2 regions of the Neobacillus sp. S1115 genome follow, and region 1 is predicted to be linked to the other one. Evidence: a T-box and tRNA genes for the amino acid it is inferred to sense, from the RefSeq annotation. Region 1 holds a T-box; the other holds one or more tRNA genes.
What was found. A T-box is a leader RNA that pairs with one kind of tRNA and senses whether it is charged. The one in region 1 lies ahead of ACZ5B7_RS23620 (valine--tRNA ligase), so its partner is inferred to be a tRNA-Val.

Region 1 (4,412 bases):
GGCTTTTTTATTAATTTTGAAAATGCCCGTTACGGCTCACCAATCCATGACCTGCTCCCATATGTATCAAGGACTTTAAACACAAGTCCAAAGCGAAATGATGATGTGATTGGTTTGGTTTATCATTATTTTAAATATTTTCCGTTTAAGCCGGAGGAAAAATTATTATTCAACAGCTACTTGGCCTACCCAATACCCATCATCCAAATGGCAGAAAAATATTATCGGAAGCCTCGTCCGAAAAATGAGTTAAAATATGTCCGCCAGCTGCAGCATCGCTATTGGCATTTAAAAAATACCGAATATATTGTAATGAGAATGACGGAAATTGAGAACCAGCAAAAAGCAGCCCAAGAGGCAGCCCAGCAGGCAAAAGAAGGAGCCCAATAGCAGGAATCATCTGCACATAGGGCTCCTTAAATAATTTCAAAATAAATGGAAATGGCAATGACGATAAAAAGGGATAATAACAAGACATCAAAAATAGTTGGCAGAAAAATAGTTCGTATAAATTGAAAGATAATAAATGGGACCACCAGCTGTCCGGACAATCTCCGAAACGTTCTAAACCAGGGACGGTGTTTATACTTATGGAAATTCTTCACCCCAAACCCCCCCTTTCCCAATTTACCCTTATCATATGTATATTCAAAAATAGTGTGAATGACCTATAATTCTTCCAAAAAATATTCAATTTGATTTGTTTCATAAATAATGACATGGTAAAATTATTAAGCTATAAAGTATGACTTTTGGAATATTAACCTTTTTAGAAAGTCTGTATTAGAAAATCTTTTTTCGTATTAACACACGTGAGGAGTTATCAAAATGTACTGGTTCATCATTCTTTTCCCGCTTCTTATTTATCCCTGGGGGCCATTTACGTATTATACATTTCCAAAGGTCTTTTATTTAGATATGTTTGTCTTGTTTACATGGTTATATTTAATAGTCAAAAAAAAATATTGGACATCCAATCTATCTAAATCTGAATTAAAGATTGAATTCATAGTCTTAATATTTATGTGCTTAATTGGAATTTCAACGGTATTTTCAGTTGATTTTTATTCCTCATTTTATGGTACAGAAACACGATTTGAAGGATTAGTAACTTTTTTTTCATATTGCAGTATACTATTGTTTTCTTATAGACTGCTAGATGTTAAGAAAATAGAAAACCTTCTTAAATGGATGGCTTTTGTTTCAATCTTTGTTTCTATTTATGGAATTCTTCAACATTATTCCTTAGATTTCTTTCCGAGAAATATCTCTAAATTAAATGAGATAAGAAGTTTTTCTTTTTTCGATAATGCAAACTTTTACGGTTCATATCTTGTCTTAATAATTTTGTTAACAATAACACTTTATTTAGTTGAAAAAAGTAGAAAATTGCTAACTTTATATTTAACCACAATTTGTATTAATTTTATAGCTCTAATTTTTTCTGAGACAAGAAGTGGATGGGTGGGTCTTGCATGTGGGATTATCTTTCTTACAATCTTTGCCGTAGTAAAAAGAAGGCATCTCTGGCTTAAATGGACTACAATGTTAATTGCTTTAGGCCTAATCTTTATTTTGATAAATCTAGTCGAGGATGGAAAATATTCTGGGCGTTTAGCTTCATTTTTTCTTGACTCATACAATGTTGCATCCCATCATACCACTGGGCATGAAGGTTCAGCCAGAATGTTTATTTGGAAAGAATCTTTTCCGCTGATACACTCTAATTTTTGGCTTGGTTCTGGACCTGACACCTTTAAGTATGTATTTCCAGCTAAACCGGAAGAACTTGAAAAATATTATGGGACTTCAAATATTATTGTGGATAAGGCTCATAATGAATATTTACAGATTGCAGTAACATTAGGAATACCTGCTTTATTAATATATTTAACTCTCTTGTGTATTGTCCTTGGACGAGCTTTCAAAGCAGTAAAAATTATTAACGGGAAAGAAAAACTTCTTTTGTATGGATTGATATCTGTTATAATTGGTTATCTAATTCAAGCATTTTTTAACATAAGTACAGTTCCTGTTGCCCCGTTATTTTGGGCAACTATTGGTATAACGCTATCTAAAGCTGAATTGCACCTTAATAAAAAAAATAATAATAATTCACTTTGTACTTCTGAAGAAATATATCGATCTGCCTAATTTGCAAGCGAGCACCATGCTTCACGCATATAGTATAAAATACAAAAAACAAGGATATCCTGATTGACGAAGGCACTGTTTTTTGGGTAGTATTATATATAATTGAAAAATAAAGCTTTGACAGGGAAGAGTACGGTGAAAGCCAGCTTTTAGAGAGGGGAACCATTAGCTGAAAGGTTTCCTAAGCGGAGCATCGGAAGGTCGCCCAAGAGCTTCTTCTGTGAACAGGTCAAAAGGCTCCAGTAGTAGAAGACGGATGAAATCCGTTATCCGATGAAGTGCCAATCATCATTATGATTGGAAAAAAGGTGGTACCGCGAAGCAACTCCATTCGTCCTTTTATGGCGAATGGGGTTTTTTGTTGTTTTTAAAAGATAAAAGGAGGCAATTCAGTTGGAAACAAAAGAAATTACGATGCCAACCAAATACGATCCGCAAACAATTGAAAAAGGTCGTTATGAATGGTGGCTGCAAGGGAAGTTTTTTGAAGCAAAAGATGATGAGGGAAAACAGCCATATACAGTCGTTATCCCACCGCCTAACGTTACTGGAAAACTCCATTTAGGGCATGCATGGGATACAACTCTTCAAGATATCATCACACGCATGAAGCGGATGCAGGGCTATGATGTTCTTTGGCTTCCGGGTATGGACCATGCTGGAATCGCGACCCAGGCAAAGGTTGAACAAAAGCTTAAAAGCGAAGGCAAAAGCCGTTATGACCTTGGCAGGGAAAAATTCGTTGAGGAAACATGGAAGTGGAAGGAAGAGTATGCTTCCCATATCCGTGAGCAATGGGCAAAGTTAGGTTTAGGACTTGACTATTCCCGCGAGCGTTTCACTCTCGATGAGGGACTTTCAAAAGCGGTTCGCGAAGTATTCGTTACCCTTTACAACAAAGGCTTAATCTACCGCGGCGAATATATCATTAACTGGGACCCATCCACAAAAACGGCCCTTTCTGATATTGAGGTTATTTATAAGGATATTCAAGGTGCCTTTTATCATATGAAGTATCCGTTAGCTGACGGTTCCGGCTACATTGAAGTAGCAACAACTCGTCCGGAAACGATGCTAGGGGATACAGCGGTTGCTGTTCACCCGGAAGATGACCGTTACAAGCACTTGATCGGCAAAACGGTTATCCTGCCAATCGTTGGCCGGGAAATTCCGATTGTTGGCGATGATTATGTTGATATGGAATTCGGTTCTGGGGCTGTTAAAATTACTCCTGCCCATGACCCGAACGACTTTGAACTCGGAAATCGCCATAATCTTGAGCGTATTCTTGTTATGAATGAAGATGGAAGCATGAACGAAAAGGCCGGAAAATATCAAGGTCTTGACCGTTTCGAATGCCGCAAGCAAATTGTTAAAGACCTTCAAGAACAAGGCGTTCTGTTTAAAATTGAAGATCACCTGCATTCCGTTGGCCACTCTGAGCGCAGCGGGGCAGTAGTAGAGCCTTATCTTTCTACACAATGGTTTGTTAAAATGCAGCCGTTGGCAGATCAAGCCATTGAGCTTCAATGCAAGGAAGAAAAAGTACACTTTGTTCCAGACCGTTTCGAAAAAACATACCTGCACTGGATGGAAAACATCCGCGACTGGTGTATTTCCAGACAACTATGGTGGGGACATCGCATTCCTGCTTGGTATCACAAAGAAACAGGTGAAGTATTTGTCGGTCATGAAGCGCCAGCTGACAGCGAAAACTGGGAACAGGACAAAGACGTATTAGATACATGGTTCAGCTCAGCGTTATGGCCATTCTCGACTATGGGCTGGCCAGACATAGAAGCGGCTGATTTCAAGCGGTACTTCTCAACGGATGTTCTTGTAACAGGCTACGATATCATCTTCTTCTGGGTATCCAGAATGATTTTCCAAAGCTTAGAGTTCACCGGTGAGCGTCCATTTAAAGATGTTCTCATCCACGGACTTGTTCGTGACGAGCAGGGCCGGAAAATGAGTAAATCGCTTGGAAACGGCGTTGACCCAATGGAAGTAATCGACAAGTACGGTGCGGATGCCCTTCGTTACTTCCTATCTACGGGATCATCACCAGGTCAAGATTTACGTTATAGCACGGAAAAAGTTGAAGCAACCTGGAACTTTGCCAATAAAATTTGGAATGCTTCCCGTTTTGCTTTAATGAATATGAACGGTCTCAGCTATGATGAAATTGATTTCAGCGGGGAAAAATCTGTTGCCGACAAATGGATTCTAACACGCTTAAATGAAACAATCGAACATGT
Region 2 (4,412 bases), 1.5 Mb from region 1:
TAGATGAAGCGGTCTGGAAAGACCAGCCATAGAAGGTAAAAGCCCTGTAGTCGAAACTTCGTTCCCTCCTGAGTGGATCCTGAGTACGGCCGGACACGTGAAATCCGGTCGGAAGCAGGGAGGACCATCTCCCAAGGCTAAATACTCCCTAGTGACCGATAGTGAACCAGTACCGTGAGGGAAAGGTGAAAAGCACCCCGGAAGGGGAGTGAAAGAGATCCTGAAACCGTGTGCCTACAAGTAGTCAGAGCCCGTTCATGGGTGATGGCGTGCCTTTTGTAGAATGAACCGGCGAGTTACGATTGCATGCGAGGTTAAGTTGAAGAGACGGAGCCGCAGCGAAAGCGAGTCTGAATAGGGCGAATTAGTATGTAGTCGTAGACCCGAAACCAGGTGATCTACCCATGTCCAGGGTGAAGTCCAGGTAACACTGGATGGAGGCCCGAACCCACGCACGTTGAAAAGTGCGGGGATGAGGTGTGGGTAGCGGAGAAATTCCAATCGAACTTGGAGATAGCTGGTTCTCTCCGAAATAGCTTTAGGGCTAGCCTCACGTAGTTAGAGTCTTGGAGGTAGAGCACTGTTTGGACTAGGGGCCCTCATCGGGTTACCGAATTCAGACAAACTCCGAATGCCAATGACTTATCCGTGGGAGTCAGACTGCGAGTGATAAGATCCGTAGTCAAAAGGGAAACAGCCCAGACCACCAGCTAAGGTCCCAAAGTATACGTTAAGTGGAAAAGGATGTGGAGTTGCTTAGACAACCAGGATGTTGGCTTAGAAGCAGCCACCATTTAAAGAGTGCGTAATAGCTCACTGGTCGAGTGACTCTGCGCCGAAAATGTACCGGGGCTAAACGTATCACCGAAGCTGTGGGTGGACACCTCATGGTGTCCGCGGTAGGAGAGCGTTCTAAGGGCGTTGAAGCTAGACCGTAAGGACTGGTGGAGCGCTTAGAAGTGAGAATGCCGGTATGAGTAGCGAAAGATGAGTGAGAATCTCATCCACCGTATGCCTAAGGTTTCCTGAGGAAGGCTCGTCCGCTCAGGGTTAGTCGGGACCTAAGCCGAGGCCGAAAGGCGTAGGCGATGGACAACAGGTTGATATTCCTGTACCACCTCTTTATCGTTTGAGTGATGGGGGGACGCAGGAGGATAGGGTAAGCGCACTGCTGGATATGTGCGTGCAAGCAGTTAGGCTGGTGAATAGGAAAATCCGTTCACCGTAAGGCTGAGCTGTGATGCCGAGGGAATTATAGTACCGAAGTTCCTGATTCCACACTGCCAAGAAAAGCCTCTAGCGAGATAAAAGGTGCCCGTACCGCAAACCGACACAGGTAGGCGAGGAGAGAATCCTAAGGTGAGCGAGAGAACTCTCGTTAAGGAACTCGGCAAAATGACCCCGTAACTTCGGGAGAAGGGGTGCTTTTTGGGGTGAATAGCCCCGAAGAGCCGCAGTGAATAGGCCCAGGCGACTGTTTAGCAAAAACACAGGTCTCTGCAAAGCCGCAAGGCGAAGTATAGGGGCTGACGCCTGCCCGGTGCTGGAAGGTTAAGAGGAGGGGTTAGCGCAAGCGAAGCTCTGAATCGAAGCCCCAGTAAACGGCGGCCGTAACTATAACGGTCCTAAGGTAGCGAAATTCCTTGTCGGGTAAGTTCCGACCCGCACGAAAGGCGTAACGATCTGGGCACTGTCTCAACGAGAGACTCGGTGAAATTATAGTACCTGTGAAGATGCAGGTTACCCGCGACAGGACGGAAAGACCCCATGGAGCTTTACTGTAGCCTGATATTGAATTTTGGTACAGCTTGTACAGGATAGGTAGGAGCCTGAGAAACCGGAGCGCCAGCTTCGGTGGAGGCGTCGGTGGGATACTACCCTGGCTGTATTGAAATTCTAACCCGCACCCCTGATCGGGGTGGGAGACAGTGTCAGGTGGGCAGTTTGACTGGGGCGGTCGCCTCCTAAAGTGTAACGGAGGCGCCCAAAGGTTCCCTCAGAATGGTTGGAAATCATTCGCAGAGTGTAAAGGCACAAGGGAGCTTGACTGCGAGACCTACAAGTCGAGCAGGGACGAAAGTCGGGCTTAGTGATCCGGTGGTTCCGCATGGAAGGGCCATCGCTCAACGGATAAAAGCTACCCTGGGGATAACAGGCTTATCTCCCCCAAGAGTCCACATCGACGGGGAGGTTTGGCACCTCGATGTCGGCTCATCGCATCCTGGGGCTGTAGTCGGTCCCAAGGGTTGGGCTGTTCGCCCATTAAAGCGGTACGCGAGCTGGGTTCAGAACGTCGTGAGACAGTTCGGTCCCTATCCGTCGTGGGCGCAGGAAATTTGAGAGGAGCTGTCCTTAGTACGAGAGGACCGGGATGGACGCACCGCTGGTGTACCAGTTGTCTTGCCAAAGGCATCGCTGGGTAGCTATGTGCGGACGGGATAAGTGCTGAAAGCATCTAAGCATGAAGCCCCCCTCGAGATGAGATTTCCCATAGCGTCAAGCTAGTAAGATCCCTGAAAGATGATCAGGTTGATAGGTCAGAGGTGGAAGCGCGGTGACGTGTGGAGCTGACTGATACTAATCGATCGAGGACTTAACCAAGTCATAATTAAGTAAGGTGAACTCGTTTTTACTAAACTTCTTCTGCGTTATCTAGTTTTGAGGGAATGAAACCTCTAATTCAATAGGTCCGGTAGCAATGGCGAGAAGGTCACACCCGTTCCCATCCCGAACACGGAAGTTAAGCTTCTCAGCGCCGATGGTAGTTGGGACGCAAGTCCCTGTGAGAGTAGGACGCTGCCGGGCCATCATATATGGAGGATTAGCTCAGCTGGGAGAGCATCTGCCTTACAAGCAGAGGGTCGGCGGTTCGATCCCGTCATCCTCCACCATATTATTATGCCGGCTTAGCTCAATTGGTAGAGCAACTGACTTGTAATCAGTAGGTTGAGGGTTCAAGTCCTTTAGCCGGCACCACGCTTCTTACTTCATTGAATTGCATCAGCGGAAGCGTGCGCGAAATCCCGAAGGGATTTTAAGCAGAATAACTAGGTAGTTTAGCATTTCTTATTGTACGAGCCATTAGCTCAGTCGGTAGAGCATCTGACTTTTAATCAGAGGGTCGAAGGTTCGAGTCCTTCATGGCTCACCATTTTAATATGCGGGTGTGGCGGAATTGGCAGACGCACCAGACTTAGGATCTGGCGCCGCAAGGCGTGGGGGTTCGACTCCCTTCACCCGCACCATTTTAATATCGCGGAAGTAGTTCAGTGGTAGAACACCACCTTGCCAAGGTGGGGGTCGCGGGTTCGAATCCCGTCTTCCGCTCCATATTTGCCGGGGTGGCGGAACTGGCAGACGCACAGGACTTAAAATCCTGCGGTAGGTGACTACCGTACCGGTTCGATTCCGGTCCTCGGCACCATTTATAAAATAAGCGCCCGTAGCTCAATTGGATAGAGCGTCTGACTACGGATCAGAAGGTTATGGGTTCGACTCCTGTCGGGCGCGCCATCAAATTTAATAGTACGGGAAATAGCTCAGCTTGGTAGAGCACTTGGTTTGGGACCAAGGGGTCGCAGGTTCGAATCCTGTTTTCCCGACCATTTTAACGGGGCCTTAGCTCAGCTGGGAGAGCGCCTGCTTTGCACGCAGGAGGTCAGCGGTTCGATCCCGCTAGGCTCCACCATTTATTTTTAAAAATATATTGACATTGTTAATTTGCTTTGTTAATATATAAAAGTCGCCTTTGAGAGGCGGATTAAATAGTTCTTTGAAAACTAAACAAACAAAACGTCAACAAACAATAATTATTCATTTCTTTTGAAATGAAGCCAACGTAACATTTTTGAGCTAATCAACTCAACTTTATTGGAGAGTTTGATCCTGGCTCAGGACGAACGCTGGCGGCGTGCCTAATACATGCAAGTCGAGCGAATCACTGGGAGCTTGCTCCCGGTGGTTAGCGGCGGACGGGTGAGTAACACGTGGGCAACCTGCCTGTAAGACTGGGATAACTTCGGGAAACCGGAGCTAATACCGGATAATTTCTTCCCTCGCATGAGGGAAGGTTGAAAGTCGGTTTCGGCTGACACTTACAGATGGGCCCGCGGCGCATTAGCTAGTTGGTGAGGTAACGGCTCACCAAGGCGACGATGCGTAGCCGACCTGAGAGGGTGATCGGCCACACTGGGACTGAGACACGGCCCAGACTCCTACGGGAGGCAGCAGTAGGGAATCTTCCACAATGGACGAAAGTCTGATGGAGCAACGCCGCGTGAGCGATGAAGGCCTTCGGGTCGTAAAGCTCTGTTGTCAGGGAAGAACAAGTATCGGAGTAACTGCCGGTACCTTGACGGTACCTGACCAGAAAGCCACGGCTAACTACGTGCCAGCAGCCGCGGTAATACGTA

Region 2: it has a tRNA-Val gene. The T-box ahead of ACZ5B7_RS23620 (valine--tRNA ligase) is inferred to sense a tRNA for this amino acid. The anticodon was not compared.

The regions. Positions count from the first base shown of each region.
Region 1 covers NZ_AP038275.1:4,819,197-4,823,608, reverse strand. Annotated here, with positions in the region: gene ysxE (spore coat protein YsxE) at 1-390, shown strand, start outside; gene ACZ5B7_RS23630 (hypothetical protein) at 417-605, opposite strand; gene ACZ5B7_RS23625 (O-antigen ligase family protein) at 829-2,154, shown strand; T-box leader at 2,263-2,496, shown strand; gene ACZ5B7_RS23620 (valine--tRNA ligase) at 2,548-4,412, shown strand, end outside.
Region 2 covers NZ_AP038275.1:88,926-93,337, forward strand. Annotated here, with positions in the region: rRNA gene ACZ5B7_RS00445 (23S ribosomal RNA) at 1-2,601, shown strand, start outside; rRNA gene rrf (5S ribosomal RNA) at 2,689-2,805, shown strand; tRNA gene ACZ5B7_RS00455 (tRNA-Val) at 2,816-2,891, shown strand; tRNA gene ACZ5B7_RS00460 (tRNA-Thr) at 2,901-2,976, shown strand; tRNA gene ACZ5B7_RS00465 (tRNA-Lys) at 3,076-3,151, shown strand; tRNA gene ACZ5B7_RS00470 (tRNA-Leu) at 3,161-3,245, shown strand; tRNA gene ACZ5B7_RS00475 (tRNA-Gly) at 3,256-3,330, shown strand; tRNA gene ACZ5B7_RS00480 (tRNA-Leu) at 3,336-3,424, shown strand; tRNA gene ACZ5B7_RS00485 (tRNA-Arg) at 3,437-3,513, shown strand; tRNA gene ACZ5B7_RS00490 (tRNA-Pro) at 3,529-3,605, shown strand; tRNA gene ACZ5B7_RS00495 (tRNA-Ala) at 3,613-3,688, shown strand; rRNA gene ACZ5B7_RS00500 (16S ribosomal RNA) at 3,868-4,412, shown strand, end outside.